DNA from 3 places in the Ureibacillus chungkukjangi genome. Region 1 is predicted to be linked to each of the others. Evidence: predicted binding sites of a transcription regulator. Region 1 holds the regulator's gene; each other region holds the start of a gene.
What was found. The regulator CtsR, encoded in region 1, represses protease genes until heat stress. The targets are predictions, from matches to a motif close to ATGGTCAATAAAGGTCAAACA.

Region 1 (6,238 bases):
TTCAAATGCTGCAGTTATTGTAGAGCCAAGTACACCAATCGATAAAATTGTTTCACGCTGCGTTGCTGGTGCATTTGGATATGCTGGACAGGTTTGTATTTCACTACAAAGAATTTATGTGCACGAATCGATTTATGAAGATTTCGCGAAAGCCTTTGTAGAAGAAACAAGAAAGCTTAAATTAGGTGATCCGCTTGACCCCACAACAGATGTAAGTGCAATGATTCACCCAAAAGAAGTCGAACGTATCAAGCAATGGGTGGAAGAGGCGAAAGAACAGGGAGCAGAAGTAGCAATTGGTGCGGAATATACTGATAGAACTTTACAACCAACAGTTATGGTAAATGTAAAACCAAATATGAAGGTAGTCTGCCAGGAAACCTTTGCACCGATTGTGTCGCTTGTACCCTATCCAACATTAGATGAAGCCATTTCCTTAGTTAATGCGTCAGAGCTTGGCTTAAACGCAGGGATATATACCAATGTTTTAACAGATGCTATGAAGGCGGCTGATAATATTGAGGCTGGTACTGTTGTGATTAATGATATTCCAACGTTCCGTGTTGATAACATGCCATATGGTGGTGTAAAAAATAGTGGCTACGGAAGAGAAGGCATTAAATATGCAATAGAAGAGATGACTGATTTGAAGTTCATTACGATTAAAACGACAATCTAAAGGAATCTAGAAGTTGTGAACTGTCAGCTAAAATGGCACCAATTTAAATTTAACTCTTGCATATTTCAACCAGTTTAAATAATGTTATTACCGAAGTGAAGTAGTAGTGGAGGTCTATATGACAAATGAAGTGCCGATAAGTTATTCTCGTTCCTTTCAGACACACCTTATATTACCGCCAGATACAAATCATCATAATTCCATTTTTGGCGGAAAAGTTTTAGCTTATATTGATGAGATTGCAGCCATCACCTCTATGAAGCATGCCAAGTCTGAGGTCGTTACAGCATCCTTTGATTCAGTAGATTTTATCTCACCGGCATACGTAGGGAATATTTTAGAATTAGAAGCGATGGTTACTTCTACAGGAAGATCGTCTATGGAAGTGTATGTCCGTGTAATGGCGAGGAACTTGAAAACTGGTGAACTGAGACTTACTACAGAATCATTTGTCACGATGGTTGCAGTCGATGAGTCTGGAAGACCTGTACAGGTTCCAAAGGTATACCCGGAGACTGAGCGAGAACGTCAGCTTTTTGAAACGGGATCCACACGGAGAGAATTGCGACAAGCTAAAAGGCTAAATACAAAGGAACGTAGAAGGCTATTAGAAAACCTTGAATAAAAATAGAACCTTCTCAAAAGTCGAGGCTTTTGGGAAGGTTCCTTTTATATTTTCTACTCTGTTAACTCGTGAACAACATTTAATAGGGAGTCTGAAGAAGAAGACACCTGTGTGGCACTATCTGTTAACTCACTAATTAATTTTGAGATTTTTGTGATGTCTGTTGTTGTGTTTGTGTACTGTGCTTTGATGCCAGAAACGGCTTTTGCAATAGAATTGAAGGACTCCTCTAAACTTTGCTGAGTTTGTACACTTCTTTGTACCTGATCATCTACATTGCTGACAGAGGTAGTCATATGCCCAATATTTGTCTCGGTTTCATGGATTAAACGAGAAACGTTTTGAACAGCACTTTTCGTTTCTTCTGCTAGTTTTCTTACTTCCTCTGCTACAACAGCAAAGCCCTTTCCATGCTCCCCAGCACGAGCAGCCTCAATCGATGCATTTAATGCCAATAAATTTGTTTGATCGGCAATGCCTGTTACAAGGGCAACAATCTCTGAAATTTTTTGAGATGAAGTACGCAAATTATTCATAGACTTCTCGAGCATAGAAACACTTTCTAAAATAACATGCATTAATTGCGTTTGCGTTTCTAATTGATTTTTCCCTAATCTAGACTTATCCTCAGTATCAGCTACAAAATCTAATCCTTGATTTGTGGCAGTAGCGATACTGCCTGACTGAGAAGAGATGCCATATAAAGAGGCAGCCGTTTCTTGGCTAATAGCATTTAACTCTTCAGCTGTATTTTGAACAGTAGTAATTAATGAGTTTTTAATCGCCTCGTCCTGCATACGGATACGTTGCTGCTCAGCCTCATAGGCTTGAATAACAAGCTGCTGTTCAAGGTTAATAATCTTTGAAAATGCGTTGATAGCTTTTAGCGAATCATTTTTTGAAATATCTAGGTCGCTGATAAAATTAATAAAAGTAGTCGTCAATGATTGGAATGAGCTTAAATACCACTCAGATTCTAAGCCTATACGTACGTGAGTTTCAGCAATTGTCTTTCTCTGCTTTACATAATCGTCATTGATTTTACTTTCGAAAATTTCAGATAAATGTCTTGTTAAAGTTACCTTCAGCCGTTCAATCTTTGAGTGCTGATCGATGATGCCCATTAAATGCTTGCTTTTCATCAGTGCGTCATAAAATTGGTTAACCATTTCAGGGATAAACTGTTCTGTTAAAGGCTTTAATTGCTTTAATATAGCTAAGTCTTCCTTTGTTAAATTAATCAATTGAATTTGATTCTGAAGAACTGGGTAATTTGATAGATTTAATTGGACATCGTTTATGTACTTTTCTACTTCGAAATAATGGGAATTTCGTTTTTGTAGATTTTTTTTGAAAATAGACATTACATTTCTCCGTTCTACTATTTTATAAGAATGATACTTTATATCTATGATACATTAAATAGGATTGTAAATACTATATAGATGTGAGGTTATTGTAGAAAATATTATTATTATGATAATTCTATATACCTCCGTTTGTATTTTAGATAGTTCCCATGTAAAATACGAGATGTTTAGAGAATAAGATATTATTCATGCAAGAGATAGACATTATAAGTAAAGGACGTAATAAGATGGACAAACGCCGTTTTAAATTTGTCATTCCATCAATGGTGGTTGTAGCTGTTGGGGCAACTTTAATGCTAAGGAATTATTTTCAAGAGGTTTCAACAAGAGATGGTGTGATGCTTGTAGTAATCGCTACATTATTCTCGGGGATGATTGCTTATATCCTATTCCCGCATGATGAGGAAGAAAAGCCTGATCCAAAGCCGGTGAATACAAAGAAGAAAACTTCCAAATAATCAGGTCCGTAAGTATCCAATATACTTGCGGATTTTTTCTTTTTCTTCATAAGTATTTATGAAAGAGGGTAATGTAAGGTGAAACTATTTTGCGCTTCAACCGTAAAAGTAGTATACAAAAAATTTAAATGATAAAAGAAAGGCTGATAAATAGATGGAAACTAAATGGGGAAAAGTAATTATACATGCAAGTGCATTTTTTGCTCCGATGCTAGTCCCAATTTTATTTTGGTTAATAAGCTCTGAGGAAGAAATTAAGCGAATTTCTATTCAAGCACTACTGTTCCAATTTGTGATGTGGCTCTTAATAGGAATATCTAGTTTCTTAAGCTTCATATTAATTGGGATACCATTCGTTATTATCTTTGTAATCATGACAATTGTGGTGCCGATTATCGGTATTATTAAAGCGTTAAACGAAGAAAAATGGAATTACCCGATTGTAGGACGCTGGGTTTAAGTTGTGAATTGTAAAAAATAGGGTTTAGATTAGAAAAAGAAATAACATACTGAGAGATGAACCAAAAGTAAATTTTGGGCTATTTCTCAAAATAAAGCTCCTTTAATATGAAGGAAATTTAAAGAGGTGGTCTCAAGTTTAGCAGAGATCACCTCTTTATTTTTTTGTACATATTCAACACAAAAACCGTTTTTTTTTAGTGGGCATTTGATTTGCATTTTGATTTTGATGTTTATATAATATAGTCAAAGATAGTCAAAGTCAGTAATGATTGGGGTGAGGAAGAAATGAGAAATATATCTGACATCATTGAAGGTTATTTGAAACAGGTTATCGAATTAGGTGGTCAAGGACATATTGAGATCAAACGAAGTGAGCTAGCGGATAAGTTTCAGTGCGTCCCCTCTCAAATTAACTATGTAATCAATACCCGATTTACTGCTGAAAGAGGTTATCTTGTTGAGAGTAAACGAGGAGGCGGTGGATATATCCGAATCTTACGTGTAAAAGCACATTCAAGAATTGATTTGATGGACGATATGATTAGTCAAATTAATCATGGTGCTACTCAAGCAATGGCAGAAGATATTATTTATCGTTTAATCGATGAGCAAGTAATCTCAAAGCGCGAGGCAAAACTGATGCTCGCAGCAATCGATAGGTCCACACTCCGATTACAATTACCTGTTAGAGACGAGTTAAGGGCCTATATTTTAAAATCCATGTTGGCCACATTAAAATACGATAAATAAACCTGAGCGAAAACTTTTTAGAGCTCTTGATCTATTAAAACAATTTTTAAAAAGGGGTGAGGTCATGGTTTGTGAACACTGTAAAGAGCAGCAAGCGACAATAACAGTTACACAAGTGGTTAATGGCCAAAAAAGTGAAAAGCATTATTGTGAGGTTTGTGCGCAAAATTTTCATCCTTTTAATTTAGATTTTCATAAAGAAGAACAAATTCCAATACATCAGCTTGTTTCCAATTTATTTGGATTACCGGTTTGGAATAATGGACCACAGGAAAAGGCGCCATCTACATCTCAAAAAAGCGCTAAATGTCCAACCTGTGGATTTACATTTCGAAAGTTTTTGAATGAAGGAAAGCTTGGTTGTCCACAATGTTATGAAACCTTTGGAAAACAGCTTCCACTCGTTCTGACAAAAATCCAAGCGGGTACTACACATAGTGGTAAAGCGCCCGGTAAACCAAATCATCATAATGAGTGGATTCAAAAGCAAATCGATTCGACTCGTGAGCAATTGCAGCTCGCAATCCATGAGGAACGCTTTGAAGATGCGGCTGACTTACGCGATGAGATTCGAGAAATGGAGCGTAGGCTGGAACGTGGGGGTGTTGATACACCATGAATCTAGAACATTTTTTAAAAAGCGAGGCACCAGGGTGGATGGATGTTAAAGGACTTGATGCAGATATTGTATTAAGCACACGCATTCGATTGGCTAGAAACTTAGATGGCTATCGTTTCCCTTTAAGCTTTACAGAAAATGAAGCACAGCAAATTGATGGCATGATTTATGAAGCATTACATTCGATTAATGCTGATGGACATAAGTTTTCACACTTTACCATAAAAGAAATGCCTGCCTTGCAACGGCAAGTTTTAGTTGAAAAGCATTTAATTAGTCCGCTCTTAGCTAAAAAGGAGAAGTCCGCCTCAGTTCATATATCGAATGATGAAACAATAAGTATAATGGTAAACGAAGAAGATCATTTACGTATTCAATGCTTAGCTCCGGGGTTGCAGCTAGTAGAAACCTACGGGATTGCATCTAAGCTGGATAGTAAATTAGAAGAACATTTACCCTATGCTTTTAATGAGTCATTTGGTTACTTAACAAGTTGCCCAACAAATGTTGGAACAGGACTCCGAGCATCTGTCATGATGCATTTGCCGGCTCTGACCATATCTAAGCAAATAAAAGTAGTAACTCAGATGCTTGCACGATTAGGAATGGTAGTTAGGGGTATATATGGAGAAGGTAGCGAAAATTTAGGGAATATTTATCAAATCTCCAACCAAGTTACTCTTGGAAAGTCAGAAGAAGAGATTTTAAAAGACTTACAAGAGGTCGCGTTACAAATTATTAAAAATGAGCGCGGTGCTAGGGAGGCATTATTAAAAAATTCTCGAATAATATTAGAAGACCGCTTTAATCGTTCGTTAGGTACTTTAAAGTATGCACGTATTATGACGAGCGAGGAAGCTGCTGCTTGTTTATCAAATGTTCGCCTTGGAGTTGATGTGGGCATCATTAACGAGGTCCCATTAAATGTATTAAATGAATGCATGATTCTTATACAGCCAGGCTTTGTACAGCAATATGCAGGTACAACTCTTCAAGCTAGTGAACGAGATATGTATAGAGCAAAACTATTGCGTGAAAAGTTAAATTCGAATAATCAAAAGCTAATGGAAAAAGGAGAGGAAAGATATGATGTTTAACCGTTTTACTCAACGTGCACAAAAAGTATTGCAATTAGCACAAGAAGAAGCAATTCGTTGGAAACACGAATCCATTGGTACAGAGCATATTTTACTTGGCCTTATTCGTGAGGGTGGTGGAATTGCAGCAAAAGCCTTAGAAGCAATTGATGTGAGTCCACAAATTATAGAATCAGGA
Region 2 (6,238 bases), 1.2 Mb from region 1:
CTGCATATTCAAGCATTTCTAAGTCATTATCTTCATCGCCAAATGCAATAATACGATCTCGTGGGATATTTAAGTCTTTTGCAATATGTGAGATTCCAACCGCTTTGTTTAACCCTTTGCGTACAATCTCAATAATATGGAAAGGTGCACCCCAACGACGGTGATCGATTAATTCGGCATGTACACTTGCTAAATGATCACGAATGATTGGCACATTAGCCTCATCTGCATGAATAAGTAAGCTTGTAGGATCTTCACTTAAGCTTCCGCGTAGGTTCCCGATTGTCACGCGAGGATCGCCCATATTAAAGATATCCATCATGCGATTATCCTCATTATGGATAAAAACATCGTCCTTTACTTCTGCAATCAAATTCTCATATTGATATTTATCCACTGAGTCAACTACATCATGGACGACGCTAATATCAATTGGGGAATGGAGCATTTTCCATCCAGCATTTTTAGGATGGTGTATTAGGGCACCATTAAAGTTAACGATTGGTGTCGTTAACATCATTTCATTATAATACAGCTGACTTGCGCGGAATGGACGACCAGTAGCTATCATTACTTGATGTCCGGCTTCCTTGGCCTTGAATAAAGTTGCCTTTGTTTTTTCGGATATTTTTTTCTCATCCGTTAATAAAGTACCATCTAAATCTAACACTATTAAATGTTGTTTCATGAAGGAAGTCTCCTTTCTCTCTCTTTAAATTTTATCCTTATGGATATATTTAGTCAAAAATTGATAATCTGATTTTATTTTTAGCAAAAATTTTCCACCAATGATATGATTATTAATAATAGTTTTTTCTATTATTGATAAAATATTAGCTTTAGAAAAACTATTTAGGAAATAAAATAGATTTTTCTAAAATTGTTTAGGGGTGAAAGAAAATGTATGTTCAAGATGATATGTGGAAAGGTATACCTTTATTACATGTTTACGATAATTCAATGAACGAACAAACGCCTGTTGTAATATTTCTCCATGGCTTTCAAAGTGCAAAGGAGCATAATTTACACTACGCCTATCAATTAGTACAAAATGGTGTCCGTGTCATCATGCCTGACGCATATTTACACGGGGTAAGAGATGAGAATATTTCAGAGCTAAAAATGAATATGCACTTTTGGGAGATAGTCCTAAAATCTATTCATGAGGTTAACACCATATATGAAGAGCTAAAGCAAAGAGGCTATGGAGATGCTAAAATTGGGATAGCTGGCTCTTCCATGGGGGGAATTATTACAGCTGGCTGTTTAAATACTTATGAGTGGATAAGTGCTGCCGCGATTTGTATGGGAGCTCCTGGTTATGTGGATTTAGCGAATTATCAGCTAGACCAATTTGAAAAAATGGGCGTAAAATTACCATTCGATGAAAAACAAAAAGAGGCAATCCTAAATCAATTATCAGAATATGATATAACAGTTGAGCCAAAGAGATTCAATCAAAGACCTGTGATATTTTGGCATGGATATAAAGATACGACAGTTCCATTTAAAAATACATATCATTTTTATACGGAATTACGTTCACACTATGAACAATCACCTGAGAAATTGAAGTTTATCGAATCAAAAAATTCTGGGCATAAGGTTCCACGTAGCGGCGTACTTGCTGTCACATCGTTTCTTTCTCAACATTTGGCATAAATAATTTCATTTGCTATGATAGAGTTAACACTATAGATAAGGGGGAAATCAAAAAAATGGCAATCAGTGATGATATGAAAGAGAGCATGTTAGGTGCTTTAGAAAATGTAATTGATCCTGAGCTTGGCATCGATATTGTCAACTTAGGTTTAGTATATGAGGTAGATTTAGATGAAGAAGGGTTAGCAACAGTAACAATGACGTTAACATCTATGGGGTGCCCACTTGGTCCAGTAATCGTTGACCAGGTAAACACGGCTCTAAGTGAACTGCCTGAAGTGAAAAAAGTTGATGTTAATATCGTTTGGCAGCCAGCATGGTCAAAAGATATGATGTCACGCTATGCCAAAATGGCTTTAGGAATTCGATAAAACGAGCAATACAGCTCTTTAGAATGCAGCAAACTAAATTTTTAGTTTGTCTGCATTTTTTTTATTGAGGTCTACTAATCCTTTCTAAGAAATTTAACGATAAGAATATTTATATGATTATCATGCAAAATAAGGGGAAGTGTAGAAATATCAAATTTTAATGATTATTTATGAATAAGGAGGTATTTCACATGAAAGCTGTTACTTTCCAAGGTACAAAAGATATGCAGGTAAAAGAGGTTGCTGATCCTAAGATTGAGAAAAGTGATGATATCATTATTCGCGTAACGTCCACAGCGATTTGTGGTTCTGACCTCCATATTTATCAAGGTGCACTTCCTGCATCAAAGGATTACGTAGTTGGCCATGAGCCGATGGGGATTGTAGAAGAAGTCGGTGCTGGTGTAGAAAAAGTGAAAAAGGGAGATCGTGTCGTACTCCCATTTAATATTTCTTGTGGTCACTGTCATTATTGCTCAAATGAGATGGAAAGCCAATGTGATAACTCGAATCCAAACCCACATGTTGATACAGGCGGATATTTTGGATTCACGGAACGTTATGGTGGTTATCAGGGTGGACAAGCGGAATTATTACGTGTACCCTTCGGAAACTTTGTACCGTTTGTAATTCCAGAATCTGTAGAGCTTGAAGATGAGTCCCTACTCTTTATGTCTGACGTTCTCCCAACAGCCTACTGGAGTGTTGAAAGTGGTGGCGTAAAGAAAGGAGATACAGTCGTAGTATTAGGCTGTGGTCCCATCGGTTTAATGACGCAAAAATTTGCCTGGATGAAAGGTGCAAAACGTGTCATTGCAATCGATAATCTCCCGTATCGTCTAAATCATGCGAAGAAAATGAATAATGTTGAAATCATCAACTTTGACGAGCATGATGATACAGGTCAATATATTGCTGAAATTACGAAAGGTGGAGCCGATGTTGTAATCGATTGCGTAGGGATGGATGGGAAAAAGAACCCTCTGGAAGCAGTGGAGCAAAAGCTGAAGCTTTCAGGTGGTACAACGAGTGCCATCCGTATTGGAATGAAGGCTGTGAAAAAATTTGGTACATTACAGCTTACAGGTGTATATGGCTCTATGTATAATCATTTCCCATTAGGCAACTTATTTGAAAGAAATATTAATATTAAAATGGGACAAGCTCCGGTTATTCACTACATGCCAATGCTGTTTGACATGATTAAGGACGGAAAAATTGATCCAACTGAAATCATTACCCACAGAATTGCACTTGAGCGTGCTAGCGAGGCATATAAGATATTCAATGATCATGAAGATGAATGTATCAAGGTTGTATTGAAGCCTTAACATAAAAAGGGTACGCAAAAAATTCCTCTGCGTACCTTTTTAATCGATTCGACAAATAGTTGCTGGACAGTTCTCACAAGCAATTTCTTCTTTTAAATACTTCAAATCTAAAATTGTAATATAACCTTTATCAAAGGAAATAATGTTCTGTTTCTTTAAATCATTTAGCATACGATTGATCATTTCTCGACTTGTTGAGCACAAGCTAGCTACGTCTGTGTTAGTTAAATATATATCAAGGAGAATATGATTTTTATTCTCATCAAGTGGTTTTCCATAAGTATTCGATAAACGAATCAAAGTAGAGTAGAGTGCGCCTTTTTTTCCATGAATAACTAAATCTCGTATTAAGCTTTGATTTTTTAAATTTTCATTTTGAATCCATTTTAGGTATCCAATCATGAGTGTAGGCTGTTCTGTTAAAAACATTTCAAGTGAGTGCTTATTAAGAATCGCTATTTCTGAGTCTACGATTGCTTTTGCGGTATTTGAATGGACTGTTGTAGGGCCGAATAAAGAGCTTTCACCAATGATACTATTCTTGCCACAGACACGAAACGTAAGCTCTTTTCCGTTTTCTGATTCTTTACTGATTTGGATGGAACCATTTTTTATAAAAAACAAATCTCCAGCACTTTCACCTTCATGAAAGATATAATCTCCTTTTTCTACTTGGAGTTGTAGACCACGCTCTTCAAATAGCTGACTAATATTCATTGGTAATGTATCAGTTCTTGCCATTTCTTCACACCCTTTATTTAGTGAACTTTTTGCTTCGATCAGAAAAATAATTTCAATATATGATATCACAAGATGGGCAAATAAAATGTAGAATCTATGTGCCAATTTTTGCAATTCTAGAGTAAACAGCTTATAATCAAATTAGTCAAAAAAGGTCAAACTAAAATCGAAATATTATATAAGATAAAATTTTGAAAGGGTGCTTAAGAATGCAATTTCAACAGCAAGACAATCGTAGTCCATTAGAACAATTCGGTCGTAACTTAATTGAAGAAGTGAAAAATGGAAAGATGGATCCTGTTATTGGTCGAGATGAAGAAATTCGAAATGTCATTCGAATCCTATCAAGAAAAACAAAAAATAATCCGATTCTAATAGGTGAGCCTGGTGTCGGTAAAACTGCAATTGTTGAAGGGCTTGCACAACGAATCGTTCGTAAGGATGTACCTGAAGGGTTAAAAAATTGTCTTTTATATGAGCTTGATATGAGTGCATTAATCGCAGGGGCTAGCTATCGAGGACAATTTGAAGAACGATTAAAGGGTGTATTAAAAGAGGTAAAAGATTCTGAAGGTCAAATCATTTTATTTATAGATGAGATTCACACAATTGTGGGTGCTGGTAAAACAGATGGAGCAATGGATGCGGGCAATATGCTAAAGCCGATGCTTGCACGAGGTGAGCTGCATTGTATTGGAGCAACTACATTAGATGAATACCGTATGTACATTGAAAAAGATCCAGCTCTAGAGCGCCGATTCCAGCAGGTAATTGTCCGAGAGCCATCTATCGAGGACACGGTATCGATTTTGCGAGGGTTAAAGGAACGCTTTCAAGTACATCACAAAGTGAGCATTCATGATCGTGCCATCATTGCAGCAGCAGAGCTTTCTAACCGTTATATTACGGAACGATTTCTACCGGATAAGGCAATCGATTTGATCGATGAGGCATGCGCGATGATTCGTACTGAAATCGATTCAATGCCACAGGAGCTAGATATGGTAACTCGTCGGGTATTACAGTTAGAAATTGAAGAGCAGGCATTGAAAAAGGAAAAAGATGCTCAAAGTCAAAAGCGTCTGGAAGCATTAAGAGCTGAATTGTCTAATTTAAAGGAATCTACAGAGAAGATACGTAAGCAATGGGAAAGTGAAAAACAATGCCTGCAAGCTATTCAGAAAAAACGGGTACAGCTTGAAAGCTATCGACGAGACTTAGAGGACGCAGAAAGTAAATATGATTTAAACAAAGCAGCTGAGCTTCGTCATGGTAAAATTCCAACCTTAGAGAAGGAGTTAACTATCTTAGAGGAGGAGCTGAACAGTAGCTCTGACACAAGAATTCTCCGAGAGGAAGTAACTGCAGAAGAAATTGCTTCCATCATCTCAAGATGGACAGGCATTCCGGTTACAAAGCTTGTAGAGGGTGAGAGAGACAAGCTCCTGCGTTTAAAGGATACATTACATGAACGAGTTGTTGGTCAAGAAAATGCCGTTAAGCTTGTAACTGAAGCCGTTTGGCGGGCTCGCTCAGGCATTAAAGATCCAAATCGACCAATTGGTTCATTTATATTCCTCGGTCCTACTGGTGTTGGGAAAACGGAACTTGCGAAAGCCTTAGCAGCACAGCTTTTTGATTCAGAGGATCATTTTATTCGCATTGATATGAGTGAATATATGGAAAAACATAGTGTTTCCAGACTTGTCGGTGCGCCTCCAGGATATATTGGCTATGAAGAGGGTGGTCAATTAACAGAAGCCGTTCGTCGTAATCCATACGCGGTAGTACTTTTAGATGAAATTGAAAAAGCACATCCTGATGTTGCAAATATCTTACTTCAAATATTAGATGACGGGCGAATTACAGATAGTCAAGGGCGTTTGGTTAACTTTACTAACACAGTGGTGATTATGACATCTAATATTGGCTCGCATTATTTGCTTGAAGCTATGCCAGAACACCAGCAATCTATAGAAGATCTAGTTATGACGGAATTACGTGCCCACTTTAAACCAGAGCTTTTAAATCGTGTGGATGACATTATTACCTTCCATGCATTGAGTACCGAGCATTTCCACGCAATCGCCAGGAAATATATTGGTCAGCTACAGGAGCGTGTGGCTGAACAAG
Region 3 (6,238 bases), 710 kb from region 1:
ACGTCAATTTCAAAGGGAAAATCGCTTTGAAGAAGCTTTAAAGTCAGTAATCCCTCTTCACATAATGAACAGCCTGGTCTTGAATAATAATTTACCCTCATAATAAATAATTCCTCCGACTAAATTCTTCCTCCTTAGAATCGCAAAATTCTACCGAATAATCAACTTACAACTACACAAACTAATTTCGTACGTTTTTGTACACTAAAATCTGGGAGGAATACTACAATGGACAATCAATTCATGAATGAACCTCAAGCAACTCAAGGAAATATGCCTCTTTCAATGAATCATGGTGCACATGAAGTAATGGACGTTCATGAGGTACTAAGTGCTGCAATCGGTGGAATGAATACATTTATCTTCTTCCGTCCTCATGTACAGGACCAAGAGCTTCTAAATATTTTGGACAGACAATATGCATTCATGCTAGACGAGTATAATATTACGGCTGAATGCTTCAAAACTGGACAAGATCCAAGTCACCCTACTCGCTCTTACAAAATGCAAATGGGTAATGATACAAACTATGGTTTAACACCGAGCCAGCCTAAAAAACCAATGACGTCAGCTAACGAAATTAATGACGGTATTATTTCAGGTTTCTTGATGAACGCTCACAAAATGGGAGCTACAGGTAAAACAACTGCAGCACTTGAATCGACAAACCCAGTTGTTCGTCGAGTTTTACAGGACTCCATTCAAAATTGTATTGAAATGGCATACGAGTTATCTCTTTACCAAAACAAAAAAGGCTACTACCAAGTACCACAGCTTTCACCAGCAGACATGCAAACAATGTTAAATATGTATGGACAAGCTGAAAAAGCTAAGGATATGCCTAACTAAGTTAGATAAAAACAAAAGGATCCATTTGATGTAATCTTGCATCAAATGGATCCTTTTCGATTTTACAATATTTTCCCTAAAAATGCTTTCGTTCGCTCGTTTTGCGGAGCATCGAAAAGTTTTTCTGGTTGGCCTTGCTCTACAATATAGCCACCATCCATAAACACTACTCGATCTGCTACCTCGCGAGCAAATCCCATTTCATGAGTTACAACTACCATCGTCATTCCCTCATGCGCTAATTGCTTCATAACATCCAACACTTCTTTAACCATTTCAGGATCTAGTGCAGATGTTGGTTCGTCAAATAGCATCACTTTCGGCTTCATCGCTAGGGCACGAGCAATAGCTACACGCTGCTGCTGTCCCCCTGAAAGTTGCTGTGGATAGTTATACGCCTTTTCACGAAGTCCTACCTTATCCAACAATTCTAAAGCTAAGTTCTCTGCTTCACTTTTTGAAAGCTTTCGAATAAACATCGGAGCCATTATAATATTTTCAATAACCGTCATATGCGGAAACAAATTAAACTGCTGGAACACCATTCCAACCTCAGTGCGTATTAAGTTGATGTCTGTTTTAGAATCATTGACTTGAACACCTTCGATATAGATCGCTCCATCTGTAATTTCCTCTAGTAAATTAATACATCGTAAAAACGTACTCTTACCAGAACCCGAAGGACCAATCACGCAAACTACTTCTTTTTCACGAACTTCATAGTTAATCCCTTTTAAAACATCTAATTTCCCAAAGGATTTATGTAGGTTCTCTACTTTAATCATACATCAACCCGCCCTTCTCGCTTTTTTCGCGGATTGTAATCGATGCTAAATCGTCTTTCAATGAATGCTACTAGTTTCGTAATGATAAAGGTTAATAGTAAGTATAGAACTGCAGCTACTAAGTATGGCTCCCAGAAACGGAAATGTGCACCTGAGACTATTTTTGCTGCATATAAAATATCATTTGCTGCAATAACTGTTACTAAAGAAGAATCCTTCAATAACGCGATAAATTCGTTTCCTAACGGTGGAATCATTCGACGAATTGCTTGTGGCAAAATGACTCTTCGCATCGCTTGCCCATGTGTTAGACCAAGGGAACGTGCAGCCTCCATTTGTCCCTTATCAATCGATTCAATCCCTGCACGGATAATTTCCGCATTATAGGCCGCACTATTTAAAATAAGGGCCGTAATCCCCGAAACCATAAAGCCAAATGATTGACCGAAAACCGTGGGTATTAATGCCAAATGGATGATTAAAATCTGCACAAGCATTGGGGTACCACGGAAGAGATCGACATAGAGCTTACATGGCCAATAGAGCCATTTTCTCTTTGATGTCTTTCCTAAACCGAGAAATACCCCAAAAATGATTCCACCAATATAACCGCAAATTGTTAATACGATCGTCACCCAAATACCATTGATAAAAAACTCACGGTAGTCCCAGATCAAATCCCAACGCATATCTAAGAAGTCCATCTGAAACCCTCCATCTAATTATTCGATTTCTTGCCCTGTAATTTCAGCTAGCTTTCCGCTTTCCTTCAGCTTTTGGATTCCTTCATTTAAAATATCCAGCACTTCTTTATTCCCTTTTTTAACCATTAATCCATAGTATTCTTTTTCAAAGCTATCATCTTCAATAGATTTTAGTTTCGATTCTGGATTATTTTTTATATATTCAATAATTACTGCGTTATCGCCAATTACAGCATCAACAGTACCGTTGATAAGCTCTTGAATAGCAACTGGTGTAGTTTCGTAAGGTTTAATATTTGCACTAGTTTTCCCTTGTAGGTCTTGGGCTGCAAAATGTCCCGTAGTATTCATTTGAACACCGATCTTTTTATCAGCTATATCTTGTAGAGATTCAATATCAGATTCTTCCTTTGTTACGATTAATTGTGTAGCCTCGTAATAAGGCTCTGTGAAATCATAAGTTTCCTGACGTTCTTCAGTAATAGTAATGGCAGAAATACCTAAATCCACTTCGCTGTTGATCAATTGTTGGAATAAAGGATCCCAACCTACATTGTTAATTTCAAATTCAACGCCCACTTCTTCACCGATGGCATTCACAACATCCACATCAATACCAACGATATTTCCTTTGTCATCAAAGGATTCAAATGGTGCATAGGCAGCATCTGTTCCAACTTTTAGTGTAGTAGTTCCTTCTCCATCCTCACTTGCTGAACCATTTGTCCCTGTTTCTGATGCTCCACATGCAGCTAAAATAATGGAAGCCGCAGCAATGGGTGTAATTAATGAAAATAATTTTTTCTTATTCAACACTGATAATTCCCCCCGAACTCTATTTATCTTTCTAATTCCATAATTCAGATTATTCATAAAATCAGAAAATATATTTACAATTATATAAACTTCACAATATTTAAACAACATAAAATTTTCTAATAAAATTACGGAATGTTACATAGATATGTGAGGTATGGAGGATATGGGGATTAGTGAATATAACTGAAGCCAATTTCGAAGCTAGGTTTTCCTTCTCCACAAAAAAAAACAACCCGAAAAGTTTAGTTAAACTTTTTCGGGTTGTTCTTTTTCTTTATGTTTTCAAACCTTAAACTAAAACACTTGATCATAACTCATAAAAATTTTATATGAAAAGATTGGTAATATTAGTTTAAAGAGAATGAATTTGGGATAAAATGAATTGGTACAGTAATTGCATTTTATCCCGTATTTTTCATTCCCTCTGGATTCTATCAGGCTGCTAAGCTAATAGATCCATGGAAGGTCTACCTTATTAAAATCATAGTTGAAGCAGTAAAATGGCGCCCTCGGAGGGAATCGAACCCCCAGCGGAAGAACCGGAATCTTCTGTGTTATCCATTACACCACGAGGACATCTTATAATAGAAACTTACTCGTAACGCTTTTGAAAATAGAAATTGTTCTTCATTTACATAACTGATAATGCTTTAGGACATAACGCCGATTGTAAAATACGACTTTTCTATTATACAAATGTATACAACGTAATTCAACTATTAAATTGAAGATATATTTGATTATATTGTGTCTGTTTTGTGCAGTTTTTCATCAGATTTTTTCGATAAATAGGGTAGAAATATTAACTTCTATGCTTTACTTCTTATTTAATAATTAAGTCATAGAATAATAGCGGATACATACTGCAATATTTTAGTAAAGGACAGTGTTTTATATTTGACCTTCCTTGACTATTCTGTGTATGATATGTGTACAGCTAAAAGGAATTCTTTTAGCACCAAGTTAACGAATAAATCTTTTTAAGGAGGATTTACAATGAATTTAATTCCTACAGTTATTGAACAAACAAGCCGCGGAGAACGTGCATATGACATTTATTCTCGTCTTCTAAAAGACCGCATCATTTTACTAGGTAGTGCTATCGATGATAATGTGGCAAACTCTATTGTTGCCCAATTATTATTCCTAGCAGCAGAAGATCCAGATAAAGATATTTCTTTATACATCAACTCACCAGGTGGATCAATTACAGCTGGTATGGCAATTTACGATACAATGCAATTTATTAAACCACAAGTTTCAACAATTTGTATCGGTATGGCTGCATCAATGGGTGCTTTCTTACTTGCTGCTGGTGAACCAGGTAAACGTTTTGCTTTACCAAATGCAGAAGTAATGATTCACCAACCACTTGGTGGAGCTCAAGGTCAAGCTACTGAAATTGAAATTGCTGCAAAACGCATTTTATTCTTACGTGATAAATTAAACCAAATCTTATCTGATCGTACTGGTCAACCAATAGAACGCATTTCTAAAGATACTGATCGTGATAATTTCATGACTGCTGAAAATGCAAAAGAATACGGTTTAATCGACCAAATTATTAATCGTGTTGAAGATAAATAAAAACATTAATGGTGAAGAGGATTCATTTCCTCCTCACTATTTTTTTTGCTCTGTTTGCTAAAACTGAATGTTTCTTTGTATGAGAAATAAAGGGAAAAATTCCTCTTAAATTGGTAATTACTCGTATTTTCTTTTAAATAGCGGGAGTTTTTCCGCTTATAGTGGTTAAATCATTGGATTTCCTCTAATTTTTAGCAGATAATCGAACTTTTCCCTCTTATATCTGCTTTTAAAAGGCTTTCATACTAATTAGCGGAAAATTTTCCTCTTATATCCCCACCTAAAAGGCTATCAGAATAATTAACAGGAACTTTTCCTCTTATACCACATCTAAAAGGTTCTCCTACTTTCACCTAGAATCCCCTCTCATCAGCGCTTAAAATCACCATGTATCAAAACAGAGTTTAGAAAAAAAGGAATCTCATTGTTGTGAGATCCCAAAAGTTTGCGAGCGTTTACAAATGATGATAGCTTATTCTTCTCTTTGAATAAGTGAAACTAGTCCTTCTACAGCTTCTTGTTCGTCTTTACCATCAGCGATTAGAGTAATCGTTGTTCCTCTTGCTATGGCTAAACTCATAATACCCATAATAGACTTTGCGTTTACTTTTTTCTCATCCTTTTGTAAGTACACTTCTGATTTGAAGCGATTGGCCTCTTGAACAAACAATGCTGCTTGTCTCGCCTGCAAACCAGATTTTAATTTCACTTCCACATTGGTTTCAACCATTTTTGATACTCCCTTTCAAACCGTTCATCTATATACATTTATCTTATCTAAATTGTATGAAAAGAACAATGATAGAATCCTACAATTTTTGAAAACTTCAGTAAAATTTGGATTTTTCATGAATATTCACTAATTTCCGAGTGTTATTTAATGGTTTCTCCACGTCTTAGACTGTCTGCAATTTCATCGATTTTACGTAATCGATGGTTGACTCCTGACTTACTTACTGCACCTGTAGATACCATTTCACCAAGCTCTTTTAGTGTAACATCCTGATATTCAACTCGAAGCCGAGCAATTTCTCTTAGCTTTTCCGGTAGCTGGTCAAGACCAATCGAGTTTTCTATAAAGCGAATATTCTCGACCTGACGAATAGCTGCACCGATTGTTTTGTTTAAATTGGCGGTTTCACAGTTTACGATACGGTTTACACTGTTTCGCATGTCACGCAAAATTCGAACGTCCTCGAATTTTAGCATAGCTTGTACAGCCCCAACTATCCCCATAAAATCCGAAATTTTTTCCGCTTCTTTTAAATAAGTTACAAACCCTTTTTTACGTTCAATGGTTTTGGCATTTAAGTTGAATTTGTTCATCAAATCCGCTAATGCTTCACCATGCTCTTTATATAGTGAATAAATCTCTAGATGATACGCTGAAGTTTCAGGGTTGTTTACAGAGCCACCTGCTAAAAACGCACCACGTAAATAAGCTCTCTTCTGATCTCTATTTGAAAGCAATGAAGTAGAGAGAGAATGATTTAG

Region 2: a site for CtsR is predicted at 4,247-4,267, ahead of LG296_RS05140 (ATP-dependent Clp protease ATP-binding subunit). Genes of this name have one in related genera too.
Region 3: a site for CtsR is predicted at 4,052-4,072, ahead of clpP (ATP-dependent Clp endopeptidase proteolytic subunit ClpP). Genes of this name have one in related genera too.

Annotation. Positions count from the first base shown of each region.
Region 1 covers NZ_CP085009.1:3,817,299-3,823,536, reverse strand. The annotation lists gene LG296_RS18915 (aldehyde dehydrogenase family protein) at 1-679, shown strand, start outside; gene LG296_RS18910 (acyl-CoA thioesterase) at 798-1,304, shown strand; gene LG296_RS18905 (globin-coupled sensor protein) at 1,358-2,668, opposite strand; gene LG296_RS18900 (hypothetical protein) at 2,863-3,132, shown strand; gene LG296_RS18895 (DUF4870 domain-containing protein) at 3,287-3,592, shown strand; gene LG296_RS18890 (CtsR family transcriptional regulator) at 3,880-4,344, shown strand; gene LG296_RS18885 (UvrB/UvrC motif-containing protein) at 4,409-4,963, shown strand; gene LG296_RS18880 (protein arginine kinase) at 4,960-6,060, shown strand; gene LG296_RS18875 (ATP-dependent Clp protease ATP-binding subunit) at 6,050-6,238, shown strand, end outside.
Region 2 covers NZ_CP085009.1:1,033,405-1,039,642, forward strand. The annotation lists gene LG296_RS05115 (Cof-type HAD-IIB family hydrolase) at 1-688, opposite strand, end outside; gene LG296_RS05120 (prolyl oligopeptidase family serine peptidase) at 901-1,662, shown strand; gene LG296_RS05125 (metal-sulfur cluster assembly factor) at 1,719-2,033, shown strand; gene LG296_RS05130 (zinc-dependent alcohol dehydrogenase) at 2,225-3,364, shown strand; gene LG296_RS05135 (Crp/Fnr family transcriptional regulator) at 3,404-4,105, opposite strand; gene LG296_RS05140 (ATP-dependent Clp protease ATP-binding subunit) at 4,315-6,238, shown strand, end outside.
Region 3 covers NZ_CP085009.1:3,104,733-3,110,970, forward strand. The annotation lists gene LG296_RS15410 (glutaredoxin family protein) at 1-101, opposite strand, end outside; gene LG296_RS15415 (spore coat protein) at 229-849, shown strand; gene LG296_RS15420 (amino acid ABC transporter ATP-binding protein) at 912-1,634, opposite strand; gene LG296_RS15425 (amino acid ABC transporter permease) at 1,631-2,338, opposite strand; gene LG296_RS15430 (basic amino acid ABC transporter substrate-binding protein) at 2,357-3,151, opposite strand; tRNA gene LG296_RS15435 (tRNA-Arg) at 3,659-3,733, opposite strand; gene clpP (ATP-dependent Clp endopeptidase proteolytic subunit ClpP) at 4,154-4,744, shown strand; gene LG296_RS15445 (HPr family phosphocarrier protein) at 5,217-5,474, opposite strand; gene whiA (DNA-binding protein WhiA) at 5,618-6,238, opposite strand, start outside.